2 regions of the Streptomyces sp. NPDC087787 genome follow, and region 2 is predicted to be linked to the other one. Evidence: riboswitches for the same ligand, from Rfam matches in the RefSeq annotation. Region 2 holds a riboswitch; the other holds the start of a gene.
The links. A riboswitch is a leader RNA that binds a small molecule or an ion and turns the genes downstream of it on or off. The one in region 2 is predicted to bind glycine.
Positions count from the first base shown of each region.

Region 1: linked by a shared signal. The riboswitch ahead of gcvP (aminomethyl-transferring glycine dehydrogenase) and the one ahead of gcvT (glycine cleavage system aminomethyltransferase GcvT) in region 2 are both predicted to bind glycine.

Region 1 is NZ_JBIUVQ010000013.1:6,984-21,479, forward strand. Features, by position in the region: gene ACIOWN_RS20975 (MerR family transcriptional regulator) at 1-442, shown strand, start outside; gene ACIOWN_RS20980 (bifunctional nuclease family protein) at 523-996, shown strand; gene ACIOWN_RS20985 (MerR family transcriptional regulator) at 1,188-1,871, shown strand; gene ACIOWN_RS20990 (DNA polymerase IV) at 1,973-3,433, shown strand; gene ACIOWN_RS20995 (PRC-barrel domain-containing protein) at 3,343-3,726, opposite strand; glycine riboswitch at 3,841-3,935, shown strand; gene gcvP (aminomethyl-transferring glycine dehydrogenase) at 4,111-6,996, shown strand; gene ACIOWN_RS21005 (molybdopterin-binding protein) at 7,051-7,470, opposite strand; gene ACIOWN_RS21010 (ABC transporter ATP-binding protein) at 7,529-8,620, opposite strand; gene modB (molybdate ABC transporter permease subunit) at 8,667-9,509, opposite strand; gene modA (molybdate ABC transporter substrate-binding protein) at 9,506-10,330, opposite strand; gene ACIOWN_RS21025 (helix-turn-helix transcriptional regulator) at 10,711-11,106, opposite strand; gene ACIOWN_RS21030 (amino acid transporter) at 11,222-13,171, opposite strand; gene ACIOWN_RS21035 (hypothetical protein) at 13,427-13,984, opposite strand; gene kdpF (K(+)-transporting ATPase subunit F) at 14,301-14,390, shown strand; gene kdpA (potassium-transporting ATPase subunit KdpA) at 14,399-14,496, shown strand, end outside.
Region 2 is NZ_JBIUVQ010000023.1:67,556-82,051, forward strand. Features, by position in the region: gene ACIOWN_RS29590 (thioesterase family protein) at 1-552, opposite strand, end outside; gene ACIOWN_RS29595 (alpha/beta hydrolase) at 746-1,984, shown strand; gene ACIOWN_RS29600 (trimeric intracellular cation channel family protein) at 1,893-2,549, opposite strand; gene ACIOWN_RS29605 (ABC transporter ATP-binding protein) at 2,675-3,889, opposite strand; gene ACIOWN_RS29610 (ABC transporter ATP-binding protein) at 3,886-4,980, opposite strand; gene ACIOWN_RS29615 (ABC transporter permease) at 4,977-5,984, opposite strand; gene ACIOWN_RS29620 (ABC transporter substrate-binding protein) at 6,056-7,825, opposite strand; gene ACIOWN_RS29625 (ABC transporter permease) at 7,861-8,859, opposite strand; gene ACIOWN_RS29630 (enhanced serine sensitivity protein SseB C-terminal domain-containing protein) at 9,644-10,423, opposite strand; gene ACIOWN_RS29635 (enhanced serine sensitivity protein SseB) at 10,673-11,464, opposite strand; glycine riboswitch at 11,625-11,721, shown strand; gene gcvT (glycine cleavage system aminomethyltransferase GcvT) at 11,880-13,007, shown strand; gene gcvH (glycine cleavage system protein GcvH) at 13,118-13,495, shown strand; gene glyA (serine hydroxymethyltransferase) at 13,513-14,496, shown strand, end outside.

The sequences.
Region 1 (14,496 bases), on a different contig from region 2:
GGCGGTCCATCTGCCGGCGGTCGGCCGGCAGCGGGAGGGCGGATCCGTGCCGCCGCCGGCCGAGGCGCCGGCTGGAGTCCGGATCGGGCGGGCCGAGCTGCTCGCCGCCGTGGGCATCGAGGAGGGGGAGCTCCAGGAGTGGGAGTCGTACGGGCTGCTCACTCCGCCCGCGGACGGTGCCTACGGCGCCGAGGCGGTGACCGTGGCCTCGCTCGTGTCCGAGCTGGGGCGTTTCGGGATCGAGCCCCGGCATCTGCGGGTGATGAAGGCGGCCGCCGACCGGGAGGCCGGGCTCGTCGACCAGGTGGTGGCGCCGCTCAAGCGGCACCGCAACCCGCAGACCAGGGCGCACGCGGAGGCCCGCGCCAAGGAGCTCGCCGAGCTCACGGTGCGGCTGCACGCGGTACTCGTCCAGACGGCGCTCGGGTTGCGGCTCCCGTGAGCGGGCCGGAGAGGGCCGGATCCTCCTCCCATGCCCGGCCCGACTACCCAAACGTCCCGGGCACCGCCTAGGGTTGCTGTGTGAACGAGCTCGATGTCGTAGGTGTCCGGGTCGAGATGCCCTCCAACCAACCGATCGTGCTCCTGCGTGAAGTGGGAGGCGACCGCTACCTCCCCATCTGGATCGGGCCGGGGGAGGCGACGGCGATCGCCTTCGCCCAGCAGGGCATGGCTCCCGCGCGACCGCTGACCCACGACCTGTTCAAGGACGTGCTGGAGGCGGTCGGCCAGGAACTCACGGAAGTGCGCATCACGGACCTGCGTGAAGGCGTCTTCTACGCCGAGCTGGTGTTCGCCAGCGGTGTCGAGGTGAGCGCCCGGCCGTCCGACGCCATAGCGCTGGCCCTGCGCACCGGGACGCCGATCTTCGGCAGTGACACGGTGCTGGACGACGCGGGGATCGCGATCCCGGACGAGCAGGAGGACGAGGTGGAGAAGTTCCGCGAGTTCCTCGACCAGATCTCGCCGGAGGACTTCGGAACCAGCAGCCAGTGAAGCGTCCGAATGAGCCACGGGAGACCGCCCCGCGCCCTCCCTCCGGAGCATTCGGATAGCCTTTCCCGGCGACGGGGTACGCGAAACCACTCTTAGGGTGATTATCACTCGGCGTGCCGAGTGTGGCGATCGTTGACGCACCCCTGGTGACTGCCTACCGTCGAGGAGGCAGGTCAAGGACGGAGGTCGGCGTGAGAAGCAGCGGCGACGGTACGGCTGGGGGTGCCCCCGGACGCAACGCCGGGGGAAGCGGTCCGTACCCTCCCCCGGGCTCTCGGATCCGACCGAGCGGGGGGTATCCCCCTCTCGATGGCGTGGCCGGTCGTGCTCCGCAGCGACCGACGGCGGTGCCGAGCAGCGGAGGGGCGGCGGTCATGGCGACCGAGCAGATCGGCTACCGCGGTCCGACGGCCTGCGCGGCCGCCGGTATCACGTACCGGCAACTGGACTACTGGGCGCGCACCGGGCTGGTCGAGCCCAGCGTGCGGCCCGCTCACGGATCAGGCACCCAGCGCCTCTACAGCTTCCGCGACGTCGTCGTCCTGAAGATCGTCAAGCGGTTCCTCGACACGGGAGTGTCGCTGCAGAACATCCGTACCGCCGTCCAGCACCTGCGCGAGTGCGGGTTCCGTGACCTGGAGCGGATGACGCTGATGAGCGACGGTGCCACGGTCTACGAGTGCACGTCGCCCGACGAGGTGCACGCCCTGCTCCAGGGCGGCCAGGGAATCTTCGGCATCGCCATCGGCGTGGTGTGGCGCGATGTGGAGAGCGCGCTGTCGCAGCTGCACGGTGAGCGGATCGACACCGGGGAGACGCTCGTGGGGCCGAACCCGCGCGACGAGCTGGCACGGCGGCGCAATCGGGCCGTCTGAGCCGTCCCTCGGGCCGACGCGGGCGATCTGGCCACTGAACCGCCGCTGACCCGGCCCGACCCACCGGGGCGTTGTCAGTGGCGTGGTGCAGCATCGTAGATGTGAGAACCGCACCCACGATCCTCCATCTCGACATGGACGCCTTCTTCGCCTCCGCGGAGCAGGCGTCCAAGCCGAGCCTGCGCGGGAAGGCCGTGGTCGTGGGCGGGCTGGGACCGCGCGGGGTGGTGGCCACCGCGTCGTACGAGGCGCGGGTCCTCGGTGTCCACTCCGCGATGCCGATGGCCCAGGCGCGGCGGCTGGCACCGAACGCCGCGTACCTCGTGCCGCGCTTCGCGTTCTACCGCTCCATCAGCGAGCGGGTGATGGGCCTGCTGCGGACGCTGTCGCCGCTGGTGGAGCCGCTGAGCCTGGACGAGGCGTTCGTGGACCTGGAGGCCGGGGGAGCCGCCTGGGACGCGGAATCCGCCCGCCTGGCGGGGACGAGGCTGCGCGCAGACATCCGGGCGGTCACGGGGCTCACGGGATCCGTGGGGCTGGCCGCCTCCAAGATGCTCGCCAAGATCGGCTCCGAGCTGGCCAAGCCCGACGGGCTGGTGCTCATCGAGCCCGGCACCGAGCGGGCCCTGCTCGGTCCGCTGTCCGTGCGGACCCTGCCGGGCGTCGGCCCGGCCACCGGCGACCATCTGCGGCGCGCCGGGATCCACACCGTCGAGGAGATCGCCGAGGCTGGGGAGGACGAGCTCGTACGGCTGCTCGGCAAAGCGCACGGGCACGCGCTGTACGCGATGGCGCTGGCCCACGACGAGCGTCCCGTCGTCGCCGAGCGCGAGGCGAAGTCGGTGTCCGTCGAGGACACCTACGACGTGGACATCCACGACCGCGTCCGGGTCGCCCTGGAGGTGCAGCGGCTCGCCGACCGCTGCGTGGGGCGGCTGCGCGGGGCCGGTCTGTCGGGGCGCACCATCGTGCTGAAGGTACGCCGCTACGACTTCTCCACCCTGACCCGCTCCGAGACCCTGCGCGGGCCCACCGACGACCCCGCGGTGATACGGGAGGCGGCCGCCCGGCTGCTGGACTCCGTGGACACCACCGGCGGCGTGCGGCTGCTCGGCGTGGGTGTGTCCGGACTCGCCGACTACACCCAGGAGGACCTGTTCGCGCAGGCGGCGGGCGCGCAGGCGGCGGGCGCGCAGGCCGAGGGGGCGGCGGGTCGCGGCCCGGCCGAGGAGCGGCCCGAGGAACCCGTCGAGCAGCAGCCGGCGCCCACCGAGCGGCGGTTGCCGGCGGGCCACGACGTGCGGCACGCCGAGTACGGACACGGATGGGTGCAGGGCAGCGGTCTCGGCCGCGTCACCGTCCGCTTCGAGACCCCCGGCTCCGCGCCGGGCCGGGTCCGCACGTTCCCTCTGGACGACCCGGACCTGGAACCGGCCGAACCCCTGCCTCTGGTGCCCGCGGTTCCTCCGGCTCAGCTCTCGTCCGGGCCCGAGCCGGAGCCCGCCAGCTTGCCGAAGTGGTGGTCCGGGACGGCCGGGGGAGGGGCCACGTCGAGGCCGTAGTGGTGGTAGAGCTGCAGTTCCTGCTCGGGGGACAGATGGCGGCCCACGCCGAAGTCGGGTGCCTCCTTGATCAGTGTGCGGTCGAAGGGGACGCGCAGGGTGCCCTCGACCAGTTCGCTGGGTTCCAGGGGGACGAAGGCGTCCCGGGAGAACAGGCCGGTGCGTATCGCCGCCCACTCCGGTACTCCGGTGGCGTCATCGAGGTAGACCTCGTCCACCGTGCCGATCTTGTGGCCGTTGCGGTCGAGCGCCTTGCGGCCGATCAGGTTGCGCGGATCGATCTCCGTCTGCACTGTCCCTCCACGTGGTCGCAACTCATCCGTAAGCACTACAAAAGAGCACATTCGGCGGGGCGGCCACTCGAAGGCCCGTGCGGCTGCCCCGCTGGTACGCTGGGCAACGGCTGCTGACCCCGTGCGGGAGAGCCCTCCGGCACCACCGGGGGCGCCGAAGGAGCAAATCCTCCCCGGAATCTCTCAGGCCCACGTACCGCACGGACGAGGTCACTCTGGAAAGCAGAGCGGATTTCGACGTCTTCCGCTCTCACCGACGGTGAAAACCGGGGCCCTCGGGCGGCCCGGTGAAACTCTCAGGTTGAGATGACAGAGGGGGAGGCCGTCGGGGCACCCGTGCCGTGGTGTCCCTCGAAGGTCGTGTCAGACCAGGAGGCCTCCGCAATGACCGCCCAGCGCATTCCGCTCTCCGAGCTCGAACAGGGCATCCCCTTCGAACAGCGCCACATCGGGCCCGACCCGGAGGCGCGGGCCAAGATGCTCGCGCAGGTCGGCTACGGCTCGCTCGACGAGCTCACCGCCGCCGCGGTGCCCGATGTGATCAAGAACGCCGACGCGCTCGACCTGCCCGGCGCGCGCACCGAGGCCGAGGTGCTGGCCGAGCTGCGCTCCCTCGCCGACCGCAACCAGGTCCTCGGCTCGATGATCGGACTCGGCTACTACGGGACCTTCACCCCGCCGGTCATCCTGCGCAACGTCATGGAGAACCCGGCCTGGTACACGGCCTACACGCCCTACCAGCCGGAGATCTCCCAGGGCCGCCTCGAGGCGCTGCTGAACTTCCAGACCGTGGTCGCCGACCTGACCGGTCTGCCGACCTCCGGCGCGTCCCTGCTCGACGAGGGCACCGCCGCCGCCGAGGCCATGTCGCTCTCCCGGCGCATGGGCAGGAACAAGAAGGGCCTGTTCCTCGTCGACGCGGACGCGCTGCCGCAGACCATCGCGGTCATCCGGACCCGCGCCGAGCCGACCGGTGTCGAGGTCGTCGTCGCCGACCTGGGCGCGGGCATCCCCGCCGAGATCGCCGAGCGCGAGATCAACGGCGTGCTCCTGCAGTACCCGGGCGCCTCCGGCGCCGTGCGCGACCTGAAGCCCGTCATCGACCAGGCGCACGAGCTGGGCGCTCTGGTCACCGTCGCCGCCGACCTGCTCGCGCTCACCCTGCTGAAGTCGCCCGGCGAGCTCGGCGCGGACATCGCCGTCGGCACCACTCAGCGCTTCGGTGTGCCGATGGGCTTCGGCGGCCCGCACGCCGGCTACATGGCGGTGCGCGAGAAGTTCGCGCGCAGCCTGCCCGGCCGCCTGGTCGGCGTCTCCGTCGACGCGGACGGCAACAAGGCCTACCGCCTCGCCCTGCAGACCCGCGAGCAGCACATCCGCCGCGAGAAGGCCACCAGCAACATCTGCACCGCCCAGGTGCTGCTCGCCGTCATGGCCGGCATGTACGCGGTCTACCACGGCCCCGAGGGCCTGCGGGACATCGCGCTGCGCACCCACCGCTACGCCACGGTCCTCGCCGAGGGCCTCAGGGCCGGCGGCTTCGAGGTCGTGCACGGCGCGTACTTCGACACGCTGACCGTCAAGGCCGAGGGGCGTGCCGCCGAGGTCGTCGCCGCGGCCCGCGAGGGCGGCGTGAACCTGCGCCTCGTCGACGCCGACCACGTCTCGGTCGCCTGCGACGAGACCACCGTCCGGGACCGGCTGCGCACCGTGTGGGCCGCCTTCGGAGTCGGAGGCGACATCGAGGCGCTGGACGCGGCCGCCGGGGACGCGCTGCCCGAGGCGCTGCTGCGCACCGACGGCTACCTCACCCACCCCGTCTTCCACCAGTACCGGTCCGAGACCGCGATGCTGCGCTACCTGCGCCGGCTGGCCGACCGCGACTACGCGCTCGACCGCGGCATGATCCCGCTGGGCTCGTGCACCATGAAGCTCAACGCGACGACCGAGATGGAGCCGGTCACCTGGCCGGAGTTCGGGCAGATGCACCCGTTCGTGCCCGCCGAGCAGGCGGACGGCTACCTCACCCTCATCCGTGAGCTGGAGGAGCGTCTCGCCGAGGTCACCGGCTACGACAAGGTCTCCCTCCAGCCGAACGCCGGGTCCCAGGGCGAGCTGGCCGGTCTGCTCGCGGTGCGCGGTTACCACCGGGCCAACGGCGACGATCAGCGCACCATCTGCCTCATCCCGTCCTCCGCGCACGGCACCAACGCCGCCAGCGCCGTGATGGCCGGCATGAAGGTCGTCGTCGTCAAGACCGCCGAGGACGGCGAGATCGACGTCGACGACCTGCGGGCGAAGATCGAGCAGCACCGCGAGCAGCTGGCCGTGCTGATGATCACCTACCCGTCCACGCACGGCGTGTTCGAAGAGCACGTCGCCGACATCTGCGCGCAGGTCCACGAGGCCGGCGGCCAGGTGTACGTCGACGGCGCGAACCTCAACGCACTGGTGGGCCTCGCCAAGCCGGGCCACTTCGGCGGCGACGTCTCCCACCTGAACCTGCACAAGACGTTCTGCATCCCGCACGGCGGCGGCGGTCCCGGCGTTGGCCCGGTCGGTGTGCGCTCCCACCTGGCGCCGTACCTGCCCAACCACCCGCTGCAGCCCGGCGCCGGCCCGGAGACCGGGGTCGGCCCGATCTCGGCCGCGCCGTGGGGCTCGGCCGGCATCCTGCCGATCTCCTGGGCCTACGTCCGCCTGATGGGCGGCGAGGGCCTCAAGCGGGCCACGCAGGTCGCCGTGCTCAGCGCCAACTACGTCGCCAAGCGCCTCGAGCCGCACTACCCGGTGCTCTACACCGGCCCCGGCGGCCTGGTCGCCCACGAGTGCATCATCGACCTGCGCCCGCTGACCAAGGCGACCGGCGTGACCGTGGACGACGTGGCCAAGCGGCTGATCGACTACGGCTTCCACGCGCCGACGATGTCGTTCCCGGTGGCCGGCACGCTGATGATCGAGCCGACCGAGTCGGAGGACCTGGCCGAGCTGGACCGGTTCTGCGATGCGATGATCGCGATCCGCGCCGAGATCGAGAAGGTCGGTGCCGGACAGTGGGCCGAGGACGACAACCCGCTGCGCGGCGCCCCGCACACCGCCGCCGCGCTCGGCGGGGAGTGGGAGCACGGCTACACCCGTGAGGAGGCCGTCTTCCCGGCCGGGGTCTCGGTGGCCGACAAGTACTGGCCGCCGGTGCGCCGCATCGACCAGGCCTTCGGCGACCGCAACCTCGTCTGCTCCTGCCCGCCGCTGGACGCGTACGAGGACTGAGCGAGCGGCTCACAGGGCTCCCGTCCGACCCGGGCGGGAGCCCTCGCCGTGCCGTCACACGGTGGCCAGGGCGACCTCGGTCGACTTGATCAGGGCGGTGACGTGCGTGCCCTGCGCCAGGCCGAGGTCCGCAACGGCGTCCCTGGTGATCGCGGCGGTCAGCTCGCCGCCGGCCACGCCGACCTGGACGGACGCCATGGCCGCGCCGAGGGTGATCCGGCTGACGGTGCCCGGCAGCCGGTTGCGGATGGACAGGCCCTCCACCGGCCCGGTGGCCAGGGACACCTCCGTCGACTTCACCAGGGCGAGCACGGTGGTGCCCTCGCTCAGCCGCAGGTCCTCGACGGCGTCACGGGTGATCGCGGACGTGAGCCGGCCGCCTCCGTCCAGGCGTACGTGTACGAGGGCCATCGCCTCGTCGGGGGTGACCGAGGTGACCGTTCCGGGCAACTGGTTGCGCATGCTCAGGCTCATGGGGGTGCCTCGCGGGGTGGGGGACGTGCTGATCACCCACCGTAGGGCGGCCGGTGCCTCAAGCCGGGTAGGCGTGGGTCTGCGTCGCCTTGACGGTCGCCCAGACCGTCGCGCCCGGGTGCAGATCCAGTTCGGCGGCCGCGACCGTGGTCAGGTCCGCGGTGAGGGCGAGTCCGCCGGTCAGGTCGGCGCGGATCTGGTCGCCGTGGGTCTCCAGGCCGGCGACCTCGCACTGCCACAGGTTGCGCGCGCTGGAGCCCGAGGGGCGGTCCCGGTGGAGAGTGACCGCACTCGGCGGGAAAGCCACGAAGACCGCTCCCGACAGCGTCTCCATGATGGAGACGGCGGGCCCGGACGCCAGACGGACGGTGTGGCCCTCCGCCTCACCGCGGTAGAGGTTCAGGCCCACCAGTTGTGCGACGTAGTCGGTGCGCGGACGGCGGGCGATCTCCGGCGGGGTGCCCTCCTGGACGACACGGCCGTGCTCGACGACGACCAGCCGGTCGGCCAGCACCATCGCGTCCAGCGGGTCATGGGTGACCAGGACGGCGACGGCCTCGAACTCGGCGAGGTGCCGGCGGAGCTGGGCGCGGACCTCCAAGCGGGTGCGGGCGTCGAGCGCGGCGAGCGGTTCGTCGAGCAGCAGCAGCCGGGGCCCGGTGGCCAGGGCGCGGGCCAGGGCCACGCGCTGTGCCTGGCCGCCGGAGAGACGGCGGGGCTTGGCCCCGGCGTGGCCGGCCAGTCCCATCCGGTCCAGCCACCGCGAGGCGTGCGCGCGGGCCTCGGCCTTGGACGCGCCCCGGCAGCGCGGCCCGAAGGCCACGTTGTCCAGGGCCGACAGGTGCGGGAACAGCAGGTAGTCCTGGAAGACCACACCGACCGGGCGTGACTCGGGCGGCGTGCGGTCCAGCCCGGCGCCGTCCAGCCGCAGATGGCCGCCGGTGAGCGGCACCAGGCCCGCCAGGGCGCGCAGCGCCGTCGTCTTCCCGGCGCCGTTCGGGCCGAGCAGCGCCACCACGTCGCCCGGGGCGGCGGTGAGCGCGACGTCGAGGCGGAAGGCGCCGCGCTCGACGACGAGGCGGGCGTCCAGGCCCTCGCCCCTCGCGCCCCCGGCACGCACGCCGGCCGGAGTCCGGTCGATGTCGGTCATGAGATGAACGTCCTGGATACGGGGTGGGCCGGGAGCGGCGGCGTCATCACGAGGCCGTCATCCAACGGTCCCGCAGACCCGCCAGTACGGTGATCGACACCGCGAGCAGCACCAGGCTCAGGGAGATCGCCGCCGCCGGATCGTTCTGCAGGGCCAGGTAGACGGCCAGCGGCATGGTCTGCGTACGGCCGGGAAAGTTGCCGGCGAAGGTGATCGTCGCGCCGAACTCGCCGAGCGCCCGCGCCCAGGCGAGCACGGCACCCGCGGCGATGCCCGGCGCGATCAGCGGCAGGGTGACCCGGCGGAACGCGGTGAAGCGTGAGGCGCCCAGCGTGGTGGCCGCCTCCTCGTAGCGCGGGTCGGCGGCCCGCAGTGTGCCCTCGACGCTGATCACGAGGAACGGCATGGCCACGAACGCCTCCGCGACCACCACCCCGGCCGTGGTGAACGGCAGTGTGATCCCGAACCAGGAGTCCAGCCACTGCCCGACGACGCCGTTGCGCCCCAGGGCCAGCAGCAGGGCCACACCGCCCACGACCGGCGGCAGCACGAGCGGCAGCGTGACCAGGGCCCGGACGAATCCGCGTCCGGGGAAGTCCGTACGGGCCAGCAGCCAGGCCAGCGGAACGCCGAGCACCAGGCTCACGGCGGTGGCGGCGGTGGCGCTGACCAGGGACAACTGGAGCGCCTGCCACACCTCGGCGCTGGTCAGCTGGTCCGGCAGGCTGCGCCAGGGCGCCCGGATCAGCAGCGCGAGCAGCGGCAGCAGCAGGAAGGCCAGGCCGACCAGGGCGGGGACAAGCAGAGGCAGCGGCGCGCCACCGAGCGCGCGGCCGCGCCGCGACCCGCTCTTCCGGGGCGCGACGCGGGCCTCGTCGATCCCGGTCACGGCTTCAGGAACCCGGCCCCGGCCAGGACCTTCTGGCCGTCGGCCGACGTCACCAGCTCGATGAACGCCTTGGCCGCGGCGGCGTTCGGCGCGTTCTTGAGCAGGGCGATCGGGTAGTCGTTGACGGCCTCGGCCGACTCCGGGAACTCCACGCCCCGGACCCGGTCGGCGGCGGCCTTCACATCGGTCTTGTAGACGAGGGCGGCGTCGGCCTCCTTCAGCTCGACCTTCGTCAGGGCGCCCTTGACGTCCTGCTCGTAGGAGACCGGGGTCAGCTTGAGGTTGCTCGCCTCCAGCACCTTCTGGGCGGCGGAGCCGCAGGGCACGGTCCTGTCGCACAGGACGACCTTCAGGCCGGACCTGGTGAGGTCCTTCAGCGAGGAGATCCTGTCCGGGTTGCCCGGGGCGGTCGCGATCTCCAGCTGGTTGCGGACGAAGGTGACCGGTGTTCCGTCCGCGTCGTTCTTGTCGGTCACGATCGCCATGGTCCTGGGACTGGCGGCGGCGAACACGTCGGCGGGGGCACCGGAGGTGATGCTCGCGGCGAGGCTGTCGCTGCCGCCGAAGTTGAAGCTGACCTTGGTGCCCGGATGCTGCTGCTCGAACTGCTTGCCGAGCGCGGTGAAGCTCTCCTTCAGCGAGGCGGCGGCGAAGACGGTCACGGTGCCGGACAGCTTCGGCGCGGCGGACGCCGACGTGTCGGATCCGGCCGCGGACGAACCGTCGGAGGACGAGGAGGAGCAGGCGCCGAGGACGAGCAACGCCGCGGCCCCCGCCACTCCCGACCGCAGCATCCTGGTCCGTCGCGTGGAACGGGTCATCACGGTTCTACTCCTCTGGCTCTGCACGGAAGAAGCCGTCGCGCCCTGCCACGACCGTTCGATGGCCGTGAAGCGATCATACTGCCGCAATTGCCAGGTGTAAGGCCCCTGTCGCATCGCATGAGCCGGTGCTGCGCGCGACATGCCTCGCATGTGCGTTTGTGCGGTGCGGCCGGTCGGGTACGGACGCTCAGGAGGTGGCGCCCGTGACGCTCGCGGAGCTCGACCTGACCGGCGACCTCGCCCGCCCGGCCCCGACGGCGCCGGCCCCCAGTCGGTCCTGACGCGGGACCGTTGCGGCGCGCGGTACGTCAGCGGCGTAGGGGCGATCCGCGTGGACGGCGGCTATCGCGCGCGTGACCGGGTGTGAGCCGGTTCGCTCATGCCCGGTCGATGTGCACGTTCGTCGACTTCACACGGGCGGTGGCCTCCATGCCGACCTCCAGGCCCAGTTCCTCCACGGCCTCCCGGGTCAGCAGGGAGACGAGCCGGTGCGGGCCGGCCTGGATCTCCACCTGGGCGGCGACGTCGCCGAGCTTGATGGCGGTCACGATGCCGGCGAAGGCGTTGCGGACCGACGTGTACGAGGGGCCCTCCTCGCCGCCGCCGCTCCGGGCCAGTTCGACCGAGAACGCGGCGAGGTCGCGGCCGTCGATGAGCCGGCGTCCGCTGTCGTCGCGGTGGGTGGCCATCCGGCCGGCGTCCGCCCAGCGGCGCGCGGTGTCCGGGCTGACGCCGAGCAGCCGGGCCGCCTGCCCGATCGTGTAGGACTGCATGCCGGTCACGATAGAGCCGCAGGTGGTGTGAGGCTGACCTGGGGGTGGGCCGTTCGCGGGCGCGGCTCAGCCGGTGGAGGCCGGCCGGTGTACGCCCGTCTTCGCCCGGCGCGGTTCAGCCGGTGTGCACCCGCGGGCGCTTGGCACGGTCCGGCTCCGCCTCGCGCAGCACCTCGCGCGTGACCGGCGCGACCTCGCCCTGGCCGAAGAGGAAGAAGCGCAGGAAGTTGGCGAACGGGTTGCCCTCGGTCCACTCGAAGTAGATGTGCGGGGTGCGGGCGGTCATCTCCCGGACGTGGAGGAGGAGCGCGGCCAGGGCGTTCGGGACGGACGCGGACTCCATGGCCAGCACCCGGTAGCGGTCGTGCCTGACCTCCCCGCGCACGGTCAGTCCGGCCTCGAACTCCGAGGGGTCGGTGACCGTCACCTCGACGAAGACGAAGTCCTCCGTGGGCGGGATGTCGCTGTCGCTGCGGATCTGCTCGATCTTGTCGCGGTACTCGGCCTTGTCCTGCCGCTCCGGTTCCTTGGCGATGAACCGGATCTTGCGGCTGGCGATGTCCCTGACGAACCGCTCCGCCATGCCGTCCAGCGTCACGCTCGTCACCCGCAGCTCGAACGAACGGGCGAGCCGGGACAGCAGCGAGACCAGGACGATCCCGGTGATGAAGCAGGCGCCGATCTTCACACCGTCGGGACGCTCGATGATGTTGACGACGGTCGTGTAGAGGAACACGGCCGAGATGACCCCGAACGCGATGGTCCACTTGTGCTGGCCGGCCCTGCGGGCGGCGATGGTCACCGCGATGGCCGCGGAGCTGATCAGCACGAGCACGCCCGTGGCGTACGCGCCGCCCTGCTTGTCGACGTTGGCGTCGAAGATCCAGGTGACCAGGAAGCCGATCAGGGTGAACACGAGGACCATCGGGCGGACCGCCCGCGCCCAGTGCGGGGCCATCCCGTAGCGGGGCAGGTACCGCGGCATCAGGTTGAGCAGCCCGGCCATCGCGGAGGCGCCCGCGAACCACAGGATCAGGATGGTCGAGACGTCGTAGACCGTGCCGAAGGTGTTGCCGAGGTACTCGTGCGCCAGATAGGCCAGGGCACGGCCGTTGGCCTGGCCGCCGGCCTTGAACTCCGGCGCCGGGATCAACAGCGTGGTGATGAAGCTGGTGGCGATCAGGAAGCAGCTCATGATCAGCGCGGCCGTGGTGAGCAGCTTCCTGGTGTCCCGGATCCGGCCGGTGGGCCGCTCCTCGGTGTCGTCCGGGTCGCCCCGCACGTGCGGCATGACGGCGACGCCGGTCTCGAAGCCGGACAGGCCGAGCGCGAGTTTGGGGAAGACGAGCAGGGCCACGCCGACCATGAGGAAGACGTTGCCGTGCTGGGCGGTCAGCGCGCTGGTCCAGTCGCTGACCACATGGCCGGCGGTGAGGACGTGCCACAGACCGACGGTCACCACCACGGCGTTCAGCGCGAGATAGACCCCGACCAGGACGAAGGCGACGCCGATCGCCTCCACGAAGCCCTTGAGGAAGACCGCGCCGAGCAGCGCGATGAGCAGGAGCGTGATCAGCATCTGGTGGCTGTGCAGCGCGGACGTCAGATGCGGGTTCTCCACCAGGTGGGTCGAGGCGTCCGCGGCCGACAGCGTCATGGTGATCAGGAAGTCGGTGGCGGCGAAGCCGAGCAGGGCCAGCACGAACAGCTTGCCCTGCCAGAACGACAGCAGCCGCTCCAGCATGGCGATCGAGCCCGCGCCGTGCGGGCTCTCCGACGCCACCCTGCGATACACCGGCAGGGCGCCCGCGAGGGTGACCAGGACCAGCACGAGGGTGGCGATCGGCGACAGGAGCCCGGCCGCGAGCGCCGCGATGCCCGGCTGGTAGCCGAGCGTCGAGAAGTAGTCCACGCCGGTCAGGCACATCACCCTCCACCACCGCTGCCCCTTGTGCGGGGGCTCCGGCAGGGCGTGCGGGGCCTGCTGGATGCCCTTGCCCATGTCGGACAGGCCCTCCAGCATCCAGGCGCGCAGACGACTGGGAGGGTGCTCGGTGGTCGCCATTGCCCCTGCTCCTGAGGTGTGGCTCGCGTGCGGACCGGCCGTAACGGACCGGGCCGTCATGCGGACGGGTCACCAGCGTATGCGGAGAGTAACGCAAGGGCTCACGAGTACCCGGGTGAGCGGGCGTCAACCTTTCGGCAAGGGCGGGCGTGGCGATCCCGATATCACCTCACGACCAGCGGACACGCAGGTTTTACCGCGCATTGGGCCGTCCGGGGGAGTGACGGCAGCCGACCCGGCGGCGAACACCCAGCGTCATGACTCCAGTCCCGAGACCCGGAACACCGCCAGCGCGGTCTCCCGGTCGACCTGCTCGGAGATGTCGCGCAGCTCGTCCGTCCCGCACCGGAGCCTGCCCGCGGCCACACAGTGCCGGGCGTCCTCGTCGAGGCGGTACCAGACGTCGGGGTGGTCCACCAGGACCTCGGGATCCAGCTCCACCCGCCCGCCGAGGGAGTCCCGCAGCACCAGCCGGCGGCAGACACCGTCGACCGCGCGCACCGACACCAGCAGGTCGGTACGGACCAGGCGGCTGCGCAGCAGCGACCGGGAGGCGATCCAGCCCCGGCCGGCGCGGACGCGCGGCGGACACAGCACCACGAAGAGCAGCACCGCGAGCGTGAACCAGAGCACGCCGCGCCACCAGGTGAGGCTGCCCGTGCCCCAGTCGATCAGGAACAGCAGGGCGAGCAGTGCCACGGAGCAGCAGACCGAGGTCCGCAGTTCCCGCGCCCACGGATGGGTCCGGGCCGTGCGGCCGGGTTCCCGCGGCACCGGGTCGGTGCCGGCTCGCTCGTCGTCGCGGAGTCCCATGTGTCCGACGTTAGGCCCCCCGGAGCGCTTCGGCACCCGCCCTTGACACGCCCCTGACGCGGCCGGACCGGTTCCTGACGCCACCCCGCCGCCGCGGCCGGGTGGCGCGTCGTCAGGGGGCCGTCAAGGGTGGGTGTGCCGCCGTATGGGAGCCGTCAACAGCGCTCGGAATCGGGCAGAGGAGGTCGTTTCCTCGAATCGTCGATGTCCGTTCGTCCTCACTCCAGGAGTTCGCGATGGCCGATGTGGCCTTCGTCGTCGTCACGGTCGCGGTGTTCGCGCTCGTGGCCCTCGCCGTCAAGGGGGTGACGAAGCTGTGACCGCCGAGAACATCGTCGGCCTGGTCGTGGCCGTCGCCCTGCTGGGCTATCTCGTCCTCGCCCTGATCTTCCCGGAGAGGTTCTGAGCCGCGCCATGAGTCCCGTACTCGCCGGAGTGCTCCAGCTGCTCGCTCTCATGGCCGCACTGGCACTCGCCTACGTTCCGCTCGGCACCTGCATGGCCGGCGTCTA
Region 2 (14,496 bases):
GCCGAGCGCCCAGCCGAGGGTGGCGGGGTCCAGCTTGAGCATCAGGCGCTCGGTGATGGACGAGCTGCCGGGTACGGGCGCGGGGTCGCCGGGTGCGTCCTGTGGGCCGAAGCACTGCTCCAGGGTCGGGAGCGCGGGCGGCTTCGCCGAGGTGCGCACGTCGTCGGGCAGGGCGCCGAGGTCGCCGTAGGAGGCCAGGACGCGGATGCGCTCCACCTCGCGGCCGTCGTCGTCGCGCTGGAAGAGCGAGGCCTGGCCGGTCGACAGGGTGCGGCCGGCGCGCACCACGTCCGCGCGGACGACGGCGGGACCCGGCCGGGACGCGGTCAGGTAGTGGGCCGAGACCGTGAACGGGTCCGGATGCGGCAGGGCGTCCGCGAGCGCGCGGCCGAGGACGGCCAGCAGATAGCCGCCGTTGACGGCGCCGGCGATCGTCCAGCCGGCGGAGAGGTCGATGCCGTAGACGCCGGGCTCGCTCCGGGTGACCGCGGTGTCCCGGTCGAACTCGCTGTCGCCGATCGCGGCCCGCGCGGCGGTGGCTGCTTCTGACATGAGTGAACGATACATCAGGACACTACTAAGCGGTAGCTTTTACCCCATGCGGCCCGGTGCGACCCGAAGTGGCCCGGTGCCGCCCTGTGTGCTCGTACGACAAGCCCTCCCGCAGGGTGAGAAGCAGGCAATATCTCGGTAAGTGTCCGTACTTGCCCGTAACTCCGAGGCCCTGTTCACCCTCTATCGGGACATGAGCCTCACCGGGACTCCGTTCCTGTACACCACCGTCGTGCTGGCCGTAGCCGCGCTGGCCCTGCCCTTCGTCCTGTGGACGCGGCTGAGGGGCCCCAAGGTGCTGCGCACCGCCCTGCGCGCGCTGATGCTGCTGTTCGCCCAGGCCACGGCCATCACCCTGGTCTTCGTACTGGTGAACAACGCCAACAACCTGTACGACAACTGGGCCGACCTGCTCGGCACGGGCAACCATGTGCAGCAGGCCGCCAACCTGGGCGCCGACGGCACCGGCGGCATCGCCTACCGGCAGCTGCCCAGGGTCGCGCAGAAGTTCGCCCCGGCCGACGGACCCGGGATGCGCGCCTCCGGAGGGGTCAGGGTCACACAGCTCAGGGGCCGGGTCTCCGGGGTGAACGCCGAGGTCTACGTGTGGCTGCCGCCGCAGTACGACGAGCCCGCCTACAAGAACAAGAAGTTCCCGGTGGTCGAGCTGCTGTCGGGCTACCCGGGCTCGGCGAAGGCCTGGTTCGGCTCCCTGAAGGTGCACCAGCAACTGGAGCCGCTGATGCGCAGCGGACAGGTCGCGCCGTTCATACTGGTGGCGCCGCGCACCAACCTGATCGCCAAGATCGACACGGGCTGCGCCAACATCCCGGGCACCGTGAACGCCGACACCTGGCTGAGCATCGACGTACCGAAGATGATCACGGACAACTTCCGTGCCGCGCCGGCCCCGAACGGCTGGGCCACCGCCGGCTACTCGGCCGGGGCGCACTGCGCGAGCAAGCTCGCCGTCGCCCACCCCGACCGCTACCGCGCCGCGGTGAGCCTGTCCGGGTACAACGACCCGATCGGCGAACGCAATTCGCTCGCCAACCAGAACCTCGGGCTGCGACGCGCGAACAACCCCTACATCCTGCTGAAGAACTACCGCGTCCCGCCGCGCGTCGCGCTCTACCTCTCGGGCCAGAGCGGCGACGGGTACCAGGCCGGCGTCGCGCTGGAACGGATCGCGAAGCCGCCGACGACCGTGCACGTGGTCTTCGTGCCCCGCAGCGCGGGCGGCCACAGCATGGCGCTGTGGCGGCCGCAGGTCCCGGCGGCGTTCCGCTGGCTGTCCGAGGAGCTGGGGCAGCGGCCGCCCCACCGCCTCCGGACGGCCCTCACTCCTCCCGTACCGTCGACCGGCGGTTCCAGGCCCGCGGAGCTCGCCAGTGGAACCGCATCGCGAGCAGCCGCAGAACGAAGGCGGTGACCACCGCCAGACCGCTGGTGAACGGGTTCAGCGCGTCGTAGTGGATGCACAGCACCACCGTGGTGGCGCCGACGATCGCCGGGACCGCGTACAGGTCGCGGTCCCAGCGCAGCAGTGACGGCACCTCGTTGGCGAGCACGTCCCGCAGCACACCGCCGCCCACGGCGGTGGCCATGCCGAGCGTCGCCGACGCGGTGAGGTTCAGCCCGTAGGCGTACGCCTTCGTCGTGCCGGTCACGCAGAACAGGCCGAGGCCGGCCGCGTCGAACACGTACACCGCGGTCTGGATGCGCTCCATGTGCGGGTGCAGGAAGAAGACCACGAGGGTGGCGAGCAGCGGGGTGAGGAAGTACCCGAGGTCGGTGAAGGCGGCCGGGGGCACGGCCCCGATGACGATGTCACGGAACAGCCCGCCGCCCAGCGCGGTGACCTCGGCGAGGACGGCGATGCCGAAGACGTCGAAGTTCTTGCGGACGGCCAGCAGCGCCCCGGAGATGGCGAAGACGAAGATGCCGACCACGTCGAGCGTGTGCTGGACGGAGGGACTGAACAGTTGCTGAAGCACGCCACATTGTCACCCGTGGCCGGTTCGTCCCCGGACACGGCGAAGCGGGAGAGTGCCACGGCCGGGTCCACCGGCCGAGCACTCTCCCGCTCGGTCACGTACGCGGCTTCACCGCGCCGCTTCGCCTACTTCCCGGCCGACTCCTGGCCGTCGGAGCCCTCGGTGCCGGACTCCGGGGAGCCGGCGGACCCGGAGTCCTCCGCCGCCTCGCCGACCTCCGCGGCCACCGCGGCCGACGTCGCCGCCGACTCCGCCAGGACCTCGTCGGCCACCAGTTCCGCGGCCGCCTTGGCGGCCGTGAGCAGCACGGTGTCCTGCGGAGCCTGGTCCTCGAAGTTCTCCGGGTGGTGGCAGGCCACCCGCTGACCGGGCCTCAGCTCCTTGAGCGGCGGCTCGGTGGTACGGCAGATCTCCGTAGCCTTCCAGCACCGGGTGTGGAAGCGGCAGCCGCTCGGCGGGGCGATCGGCGAGGGCACGTCGCCGCGTAGCAGGATCCGCTCGCTCTTGCCGCCCTGACGCTTCGGGTCAGGGATCGGCACCGCCGACATCAGCGCCTTGGTGTACGGGTGCATCGGCGCCTGGTACAGCGAGGTGCGGTCGGCGAGTTCGACGATCTTGCCGAGGTACATCACCGCGATCCGGTCCGAGACGTGCCGGACGACCGAGAGGTCGTGCGCGATGATCACGTAGGTCAGGCCCAGCTCCTCCTGGAGGTCGTCCATGAGGTTGACCACCTGGGCCTGGATGGAGACGTCCAGGGCGGAGACCGGCTCGTCCGCCACCACCAGCTTCGGCTTGAGCGCGAGCGCCCGGGCGATGCCGATGCGCTGGCGCTGGCCGCCGGAGAACTCGTGCGGGTAGCGGTTGAAGTGCTCGGGGCTGAGGCCGACCAGCTCCAGCAGCCGCTGGACCTCCTTCTTCACCCCGCCCTCGGGCTCCACGCCCTGGAGCCGGAAGGGCGCCGAGACGATCGAGCCGATGGTGTGGCGGGGGTTCAGGGAGCCGTACGGGTCCTGGAAGATCATCTGGATGTCGCGGCGCAGCGGGCGCATCTTCCCGGCGTTCAGCCGCGTGATGTCCTGGCCCTCGAAGGTGATCGTGCCGCCGGTCGGGTCCTGGAGGCGGGTGATGACCCGGCCCATGGTCGACTTGCCGCAGCCCGACTCGCCGACGACGCCCAGGGTCTCGCCCTTGCGCACCTCGAAGTCGATGCCGTCGACGGCCTTGACCGCGCCGACCTGCCGCTGCAGGATCCCCTTCTTGATGGGGAAGTGCTTGGTCAGGCCCTCGACCTTGAGCAGCACCCCGTCGGCGGCGTCCGTCTTCTTCGTCTCACTCACAGCTTCGGCGCAATCTCTTCGGTCCAGATCCGCGTACGGTCCTCAGCCGAGAGGTGGCAGGCGGACCAGTGTCCGGTGTCCACCAGCTCCAGCTCCGGACGCACCGTGCGGCTGACGTTCCCCTTGGGGATGTCCGCGTACGGGCACCGCGGGTGGAAGGCACAACCGGACGGGACGTTGATGAGGCTCGGTGGCTGGCCCTTGACCGGGATGAGCCGCTCGGAGGTCTCGCGGTCGATGCGCGGCATCGAGCCGAGCAGCCCCCAGGTGTACGGGTGCTGCGGCCGCTCGAAGATCTCGTCGACCGGGCCGCGCTCCACGCACCGGCCGCCGTACATCACCAGCACGTCGTCGGCGATCTCGGCGACCACGCCGAGATCGTGCGTGATGATGATGACCGCGGAGCCGAACTCCTTCTGCAGGTCGCGGATCAGGTCGAGGATCTGCGCCTGGACGGTGACGTCGAGCGCGGTGGTCGGCTCGTCCGCGATGAGCAGTTCGGGGTTGTTGACCAGCGCCATGGCGATCATGGCGCGCTGGCGCATACCGCCGGAGAACTCGTGCGGGTAGCCGTCGACACGCTTGTGCGGCTCGGGGATGCCGACCCGGTCGAGCATCTCGATGGCCCGGGTGCGGGCGACCTTCTTGCTCACCTTGTGGTGCACCCGGTAGGCCTCGACGATCTGGTCGCCGACCTTGTAGTACGGGTGCATCGCGGACAGCGGGTCCTGGAAGATCATCGCCATCTCCCGGCCGCGGAGCTTGCGCACCTCGTCCGGGTCGGCGTTGACCAGTTCCTTGCCGTCCAGCCAGATCTCTCCGGACATCTGGACGTTCTTGCCGCGGGCGCCGAGCCGGTGCAGGCCCATGATCGCGAGCGAGGTGACCGACTTGCCGGAGCCGGACTCGCCGACGACGGAGAGCGTCTTGCCCTTCTCCAGCTTGAAGTTCAGTCCGTCGACGGACTTGACCAGGCCGTCGTCGGTGGGGAAGTGCACCTTCAGGTCGCGGACCTCGAGGAAGGCCGTCGGGGCCTTGGCGGTGGCGGCCGGCTCGCCCACGGCGGCGCCGGTCTTGGAGAGTTCGGTCATGAGAGCCTCACCCGCGGGTCGGCGGCGGCGTACAGCAGGTCCACCAGAAGATTTGCGATCACGACGAAGAACGCGGCGAGCATGGTCACGCCGAGGATCTTGGGCAGGTCGTTGTCGGTGATGCCCTGCACCGCGTACTGGCCGACTCCGTGCAGCGAGAACACGGTCTCCGTGATCAGCGCACCGCCGAGCAGCAGGCCGATGTCCATGCCGAAGACGGTGATGATCGGGGTGAGCGCGGCCCGCAGCCCGTGCCGGACCACGACCGTGCTCTCGCCCAGGCCCTTGGCCCGGGCGGTGCGGATGAAGTCCTCGTTCATCGTCTCCAGCATGCCCGAGCGGGTGAGCCGCGCGTAGATGGCGGAGTAGAGCAGTGCCAGGGAACACCACGCGGGGAAGAGCGTGTTGGCCCACTGGGCGGGGTTCTCGGTGAACGGGACGTAGGTGCGTCCGAAGATCGGCCACTGGTAGGTGAAGAGCAGGATCGCCAGGTTGCCCGTGAAGAACATGGGCAGGGAGACACCGGCGAGCGCGACACCCATGAAGGTGCGGTCGAAGATGGAACGCGGCTTGAGGGCGGAGATGACACCGACCGTCACGCCGGAGAGCAGCCACAGGATGGCCGCACCCGAGGCCAGTGAGAGCGTCACCGGCATACGGGAGGTCAGCTCGGGCCAGACCGCCTCGTGGGTCTTGAAGGAGTAGCCGAAGCACGGCGCGTCGCAGTGCACCGAGGTGGGGCCCAGGTCATAGGTGGCGCCGGCCACGATCCCCTTGATGAAGTGCCAGTACTGGACGTAAAGGGGCTGGTCCAGACCGAGGTTGTGCTTGACCGCGATGATGTCGGCCTTGGAGGGGCTCTTGCCGATGTACTGCTGCGCAAGCTGGTCAGCGGTCTGACCGGCGAGCCGCGGCAGCAGGAAGAAGATGGCGAAGGTGACCGCGGAGACGACCAGCAGCAGGATCACTGCTGCGAACGTCCGGCGGAGGATGTACGAGATCACGGGGCCGGCGCCGGTGCCCGCGGGCTGCGAAGCCCGCGGGCACCAATGCCTTCACCTGCCTTCCGGGGCTGCTACTTCGTGGTGCCGATGTTGAGGTAGTCGTACTGACCGCTCCAGGCCGCCGAGGAAACCAGGTTCGTGGCGTTCTGCGGGCGGGCCAGCAGGACCTTGAAGTAGGTCAGCGGGACGATCACGGCGTCGTCCATGGTCTTCTTGTCGATCTGCGCGTACAGGCTGTTGCGCTCGGTGTCGTCCTGCGTCGCGATCGCCTTGGACAGCAGGCTGTTGACTTCCTTGCTGTCGTACTGCGACAGGTTGGTGTTACCGGACTGGCTGATGGCCTCGCCGTTCAGGATCTGCTGCAGGAAGCCGTAGCCGGAAGGCCAGTCGGCACCCCACTGCATCATCATCAGACCGATGTTCTGCTTCTTCGTGACCTTCGGGACACCCGCGTAGTCGGTGAAGTACTTGCCCGACGGGTACTGCTTGAGGGTGGCCTTGATGCCGACCTTCTGCAGGGAGTTGATGATCGCCGTGGCGGCGTCGATCTCCTGCTGGCGGTCGGAGCGCGCCGAGATGTTCGTCGTGATCGACGTCTTGCCGCAGGCCTTCAGCTGCTCCTTGGCCTTGGCGACGTCACCCTTGTTGTCCGGGGTCGCGTAGACGTCCGACTTCTCGTAGCCGGTGATGTCCGGCGGCAGGACGGTGGAGGCGATCTCACCACGGATCGGGCCGCCCTCGGCGGTCTGCACCGAGGCCTTGTCGATCGCGTACTGCACGGCCTTGCGGCACTCGACCTTGTCGAACGGCGCGACCTTGGTGTTGATCGCCATGTAGACCAGGCGGCCACCGAAGGTGTTGTCCGTGTTGGCCCGCTTCTTCGGGTCGCTGAGAAGCTGCGCCTGGGTCGAGGCCTGGACACCCGTGCCGACGAGGTCGATCGCGTCGCCCGCGAGGACGTCCTTGTCGATCGTCTCCGGGTTGACCTTCATGTTGACGACGATCTTGTCCGGCAGCTGCGTGCGCAGCGGGTCCGTCTTCGGGTCCCACTTCTCGTTGCGCACGAGGGTGACCTGCTTGCCCTCGGAGTAGCTCTCGAACTTGTACGAGCCCGAGGACACGATGTTCTTGACGTAGTCGACGCCCTTGTCCTTGGCCTGAGGCACCGGAGCGGTCTCCGGGGCGGCGACCAGGTAGTCGAACTCCTGGAAGGCCTGCTTCAGGTGGAAGACGATGGTGGTGTCGTCCGGCGTCTCGATGGAGGACAGGCCCTTGGCGCTCTTGTCCTTGTAGGGGCCCTTGTACTTGTCGCCGCCCGCGAGGAGCTGCTGGAAGTAGTTGGGGCCGAGCGAGAGCACGTCACGCGCGAAGTTGGAACGCTCGACGGCGTACTTGACGTCCTTCGTCGTGATCGGCGTGCCGTCCTCGTACGTCAGACCCGGACGGATCTTGTACGTCCAGGTCTTGCCGCCGTCGCTCGGGGTGCCCTTGCCCTCGGCCAGGTCCGGAACCAGGGTGTTGCCCTCGGTGCCGGCGCCGGGCTTGAAGGTCATCAGCGGGCGGGCCCACAGCCGGCTGAGGTTGTACATGTACGCGTAGTACGTGTTGCCCGGGTCGAACGAGTCCGGGACGTCGGACATCTCGTAGGTAAGGGTGCCGCCCTTCTTGCTGGAGGCGTTGACGACCCCCTTGGTCGCGGCGTCGGCCCCAGCCGATTTGGTGCCCTTTTCGTTCTTGTTGTCATCGGCCTTGCTACAACCTGCGACAAGCAGGCTGACGGAGCCGATGGCCGCAATCGCGGCCAGCGCTGACCTTCGCATGATGGGCGGGTTCCCCTCCATTGTACGGAAACTTGTTGTGCTCTCGGCAGCTGGCGTCAGCGGCTGCGTGGGTCGAGAGCGTCGCGGAGACCGTCGCCGAGCAGGTTGAACGCCAGGACGGTCACGAAGATGGCGAGCCCGGGCACGATCATGTACTGAGGATCGACCTCGTAGAACGTGACCGCCTCCCGGAGCATGCCGCCCCAGGAAGCCTGCGGGGGCTGGATGCCGACGCCGAGGAAGCTGAGGGAGGCCTCGAAGAGGATGTTGGTCGGGATCAGCAGCGTCGAGTAGACGATGATCGGGCCGACCAGGTTGGGCATCAGTTCACGGAACAGGATGTACGGGCCCTTGGCCCCCATCCCCCGGGAGGCGTCCACGAACTCACGCTCGCGCAGGGCGAGCGTCTGGCCGCGGACGATCCGGCCCAGGTAGGGCCAGTTGAAGAAGCCGATGATGAAGATCAGCACGCTGAGGTGCAGCGGCAGTCCGGTGAGGCCGAACGCGCCGCCCTGCAGGGTGGCGGAGATGGCGATCGCGAACAGCAGCAGCGGGAAGGCGAGGAAGGTGTCCATCAGACGGCTGATGATCGTGTCGACGCGGCCGCCGTAGTAGCCGGCCACGACGCCCATGACCGCCCCGATGACGTTGGACAGGATCGTCGCGCCGAACGCGACCACCAGCGACACCCAGGATCCCTCGAGGATGCGGGTGGCGATGTCACGGCCGAACTTCGGGTCCACGCCCAGCGGGTGGTCCGCGCTCATGCCGCCCCAGGCGCCGTTGGGCAGCGAGGTGTTGGGGTCGATCAGATCCTGGTTGAACGCGTTGGGGTCGAGCCCGAACACGGCCTGGATGGGACGCGAGAGGATCGCGAGCAGGACCAGCAGGAGCACGATGACACCACCGGTGACCGCGACCTTGTCCTTCTTGAACCGGGTCCAGGCGATCTGTCCGAGGGAACGGCCCTCGATCCGCCGCTTGTCGGCACCGGTGAGCACAGCCTCCGGCTGCGTCTCGGTTGCCGCCCCGGTGGTCTCGATCGGTGCGGTCACAGTGACCTGACCCCTCTCGCCGGTGGTTGACCGGCCTTTTCTCCGCCGCTGTGGACGGCTTTGGTTCGATTGCCTGCCGCGCGACGGCGGCAGATGGATGCGGCACAACTGTCCGGCGGATCCCCCGATTGGTTCGATCACAGGACCGAAGGCTCTGCATCCGCGAGGCGAGTCTTCAACGGGCCGGCGATCACTCGCCAGGGCTGACCGTGAATGGATGCGCAAACGTGATGCGGGTTGGGGGTTTCCGTTATCCGGACACAGGGTAGCGCCTCTCGAACGTCCTCTGCTCCACCCAACTGGCCGGATCACGGCTCCACTTGGCCCCTGCCCAGCGGTCGCAAACCAGACGAACAGCGCTTTCTCATCCTGTACCGCCGAGCCGCAAACGCCCTGCTCAGAGCCTTCCGCAAGGCCTTTTGCGCGCAGGGAGCGCGGCCCGTTCCGGCAGGAGACGCGGTGCCGGTGAACCGGCGTTCCGGTACGGTCCGCGCGGGCCGTCGAGAGCGAGACGCGGCTCCGTCACCAGGCGTCTCCACAGGCGAGCCGCCGCCCCGGCGGCCGGACTTCCCGCCGCTTCACGACCGGGTCCCGAGGAGGCATGACGGCCGCGAACCGTGACCTGGGGCCGGTGTTCCCCCGGACAGGCGGCGCGCCTGGTCTCCCGACGTGCTCAGCATGGCGTGATACATCCACTCGCCGCGGAACGCGCGATGTCACGGGCGGCGTCGACGGCCGGTGTCCGGTTCGATCTTCCGCCCGGACCGCCGGCCGGTGAACACGCTCAGTAGGCCCACTGGTCCGGACGGGGATACCCAGCCGCCGGGGACGCGTGGCCCTCACGGTCGTAGAACGGGCGGGAGTTGGCGCGCAGCCACATCGCGACCGGGTCGTACTCGTCGGACATCGCGACCGTCGACACCGGCAGCCCGTCGGGGACGGCGCCGATGGACTGCTGCATCATGACCCGCACCGAGTCGACGGCCGGCGGCGAGGTGTCGTACACGTCGAGCCCGATGGCGAGGTACGGCGCTCCGAGCGCGGGCTGCACCCAGGCGCGGCGCAGCGAGCGCAGGGCCGGGGTGCGTTGGGCGTTCTGGGTGAGCAGGCCGTAGAACTGCGCTGCCTCGACGGCGGGTTCGGACAGGCTGAGCGGGCCCGCGGGCTGACGGTCCAGGCCGGCGGCGATGCGGCGCAGGTCCAGCCAGGGGACTCCGACGCCGCCGCCCGGGGCGTGCGGGTTCAGCCAGAGGCCGTAGTGGTCGGGGTAGAGGGTGCGGGCCACGTCGAGGCCGTCCACGACCTCGTACGAGCGGTTCCAGCCGCTGGCCGACAGCTCCTGGGCGGAGGTCACGCAGGGGGCGTAGCCGTGCCCGTCGACCTCCATGTGGCCGTACTGGGCGTCGGGGGAACCGGCCTGACCGTGCCACAGCAGCATCCAGACCTGGCCGGAGGACGGGGTCGCCAGGGCGCGCAGCAGCGCCTCGTAGGCGTCGTAACGCCCGGGCGTCACCTGGCGCAGCGTCTGCTCGACCTGCCCGGCCGTGATGCCGCTGGCGCTCACTTGTACCGCCCCTCCATACAACCGACGTTTCGACCGAGCCGTGGGTCCGGGTCCTGTCGTCATCTTCCCGTCGTCCGCCCGGAGGGCGGGCCTCGCGGCGTCAGGTGCGTGCTCTCGGCGTGCATGACGTCGCGGGGCAGGCGGGACTTTCGCAACAGGCCCTAGCTTAAGCCGCCGTCCGGCGGCCGGGGACTCGCCGTGCGCCGCCGATCGCGGATCGTGTGCGCCCGGCCCCGTCCCGGGCCGGACTCAGTGGGCGTGCTGGTAGAACGGGCGGACGTTCTCCCTCATCCAGTCCGCCACCGGATCCTGGGCCACGTCCAGCAGGACCAGGTTGACCGGCCACTTGGCCGGGTTGCCCGCCAGGGCGCGGCCCAGGGCCTCCAGGGGGGCGGCCTGCGGGTCGCCGTCCCACTGGGACAGTTCGACGCCCACGAACATGACCGGGTCGTCCGTCTCGACGGCGGCCAGGCAGCGGCGGGCGGTGCTGACCACACCGGTCGCGGCGAACTCGACGCCGGCGGCGGCGAGGAAGTCCACCGGGTCGTCCTGCCAGTCGGGCTCGAAGAGGCGGACGCGGCCGCCGCTCGACGGGCCGTCCAGGGAGGTGCGCCCCGCCCGGCACAGTTCGGCCACGGCGGCCGGCGGCAGCGGGAGGCCGACCACGCCGTCCGGGTTGAGCGCGATGCCGGCCTGCGGGGGCAGTCCGCGCGCGAACTCGACGGCGGGCGCGACGGTGTACGCCATGTGCGGGCCCACGGCCTGGCGGAACTGCTCCTCGGAGCTGAAGACCGGCACGTACGCCTGGCCGTCGATGTCCAGCGTGGGCAGGTCGAGCGGGCCGCTGTGCGGACCGCCGCCGTTGGGCAGGGGCACCCAGAGGAAGCTGCGGCCGAGCGCCTCGAGGATGCGGCCGCCGGCGGACGGTACGCCGAGGGAGGCGGACAGCACCTCCTCCAGCTCGTTGCCGGGCCATCCGCCGTGCGGATGGGAGTGCGCCTGTGCCGGAAGGTCTGCGGAGAAGTCCGCCGGGAAGTCCATCTGCTACCGCCTGCTGTGAACCACTGCTGTGGCCGAAAGGTTATCGGTTATTCGCAGGACGTAACCGTGTACCTACTGCCACAGGACGGTCACAGATGCCGACCTGCCGCGAAGCGGGCCGGGCGTGCAATGATGTCCGCGCAACTGCATATCGGCCGCTTGAATCCGCGCGGGAGAGTCCCCAGCCGTCTCGCTGGGGCGCCGAAGGAGCAAGTACCTCCCTTGAATCTCTCAGGCACCGTTACCGCGCGGGCGAGGCACATCTGAAAAGCGGGCCGCTGGCGCAGTGGCTCCACCCAAGGTGCAAGCCGTGCTCCGTCCGTCCGACGGCGGTCATGGCGAACCTCTCAGGTTCCGATGACAGATGGGGAGGACATGGATCCGTCCTCGCCTGTCATGCCTGGGAGACCGCCCGATGAGCAGTACCGAACCCGACCGCCCCCGCCGCACCGCGCTCGACGCGCTGCACCGCTCGCTCGGCGCGACGATGACCGACTTCGCCGGCTGGGACATGCCGCTGCGTTACGGCTCCGAGCGCGACGAGCACATCGCCGTGCGGACGAAGGCCGGCCTCTTCGACCTGTCCCACATGGGCGAGATCACCGTCAGCGGCCCGCAGGCCGTCGCTCTGCTGAACCACGCCCTGGTCGGCAACATCGCCACCGTCGGTCTCGGCCGCGCCCGCTACACCATGATCTGCCAGGCCGACGGCGGCATCCTGGACGACCTGATCGTCTACCGGCTGGGCGAGACCGAGTACATGGTCGTCGCCAACGCCTCCAACGCCCAGGTGGTGCTCGACGCGCTGACCGAGCGGGCGGCCGGCTTCGACGCCGAGGTCCGCGACGACCGGGACAACTACGCGCTGCTCGCCGTGCAGGGTCCCGAGTCCGCGGGCATCCTGAAGTCCCTTACGGACGCCGACCTCGATGGCCTGAAGTACTACGCCGGGCTCCCCGGCACGGTGGCGGGTGTCCCCGCCCTGGTCGCGCGCACCGGCTACACCGGCGAGGACGGCTTCGAGCTGTTCGTGGCGCCGGGCGACGCGGAGAAGCTGTGGCAGGCGCTGACCGAGGCCGGCGCGGACGCCGGTCTCGTGCCCTGCGGTCTGTCCTGCCGGGACACCCTGCGCCTGGAAGCGGGCATGCCGCTGTACGGGCACGAGCTGACGACCTCGCTGACCCCGTTCGACGCTGGCCTCGGCCGGGTGGTCAAGTTCGAGAAGGAGGGCGACTTCGTGGGCCGCGAGGCGCTGCTGGCCGCCGCCGAGCGCGCCGCCGCCGAGCCGCCCCGGGTGCTCGTCGGCCTGGTCGCCGAGGGCCGCCGGGTGCCGCGCGCCGGGTACGCGGTCGTCTCGGGCGGCGAGGTGATCGGCGAGGTCACCTCCGGCGCCCCCTCCCCCACCCTGGGCAAGCCGATCGCCATGGCGTACGTCGACGCCACGCACGCCGCTCCGGGCACGGCCGGTGTCGGCGTGGACATCCGGGGCAACCACGAACCGTACGAGGTCGTGGCGCTGCCCTTCTACAAGCGGCAGAAGTGACACGGCCGTAGCCGCCACGGAGGCGACGTGAGACACGTCACTCCTGGTCACGCACGCCTTTCACACTCCCCATTCATCACCATTGACCCGCGTACAGGAGAATTCTGGCCATGAACAACCCTCAGCATCTGCGCTACAGCAAGGAGCACGAGTGGCTGTCGCCCGTCGAGGACGGCGTGGCGACGGTCGGCATCACGGAGTTCGCGGCCAACGCGCTCGGGGATGTCGTCTACGCCCAGCTCCCGGAGGTCGGCGACACGGTGGCCGCGGGCGAGACCTGCGGTGAGCTGGAGTCGACCAAGTCGGTGTCCGACCTGTACTCCCCCGTCAGCGGTGAGATCACCGAGATCAACGAGGACGTGGTGAGCGACCCGTCGCTGGTGAACTCCGCCCCCTTCGAGGGCGGCTGGCTGTTCAAGGTGCGCCTGGCCGAGGAGCCCGCCGACCTGCTCTCCGCCGACGAGTACGCCGCCGAGACGGCCGGCTGAGAATCGGACACACGCACATGACTGCTCTCAACACTCCCCTGCACGAGCTCGACCCGGACGTGGCCGCCGCGGTCGACGCCGAGCTGCACCGCCAGCAGTCCACGCTGGAGATGATCGCCTCCGAGAACTTCGCCCCGGTGGCGGTCATGGAGGCCCAGGGCTCGGTTCTCACCAACAAGTACGCCGAGGGCTACCCCGGCCGCCGCTACTACGGCGGCTGCGAGCACGTCGACGTGGTCGAGCAGATCGCCATCGACCGCATCAAGGAGCTGTTCGGCGCCGAGCACGCCAACGTGCAGCCGCACTCCGGCGCGCAGGCGAACGCGGCCGCGATGTTCGCGCTGCTCAAGCCCGGCGACACGATCATGGGTCTGAACCTCGCCCACGGCGGGCACCTGACCCACGGCATGAAGATCAACTTCTCCGGCAAGCTCTACGACGTCGTCGCCTACCACGTGGGCGAGGACGGCCTGGTCGACATGGCCGAGGTGGAGCGGCTGGCGAAGGAGTCCAAGCCGAAGCTGATCGTGGCCGGCTGGTCCGCGTACCCGCGGCAGCTGGACTTCGCCGCGTTCCGCCGGATCGCGGACGAGGTCGGCGCGTACCTCATGGTCGACATGGCGCACTTCGCCGGCCTGGTGGCCGCGGGCCTGCACCCGAACCCGGTGCCGCACGCCCACGTGGTCACCACCACCACCCACAAGACGCTGGGCGGCCCGCGCGGCGGTGTGATCCTGTCCACCGCCGAGCTGGCCAAGAAGATCAACTCCGCGGTGTTCCCCGGTCAGCAGGGCGGCCCGCTGGAGCACGTGATCGCCGCCAAGGCGGTGTCCTTCAAGGTCGCCGCGAGCGAGGAGTTCCGCGAGCGTCAGCGTCGTACCTTGGAGGGCGCCCGCATCCTGGCCGAGCGCCTGGTGCAGGACGACGTCCGGGCCGTCGGCGTGGACGTCCTGACCGGCGGCACGGACGTGCACCTGGTCCTGGTCGACCTGCGCGACTCC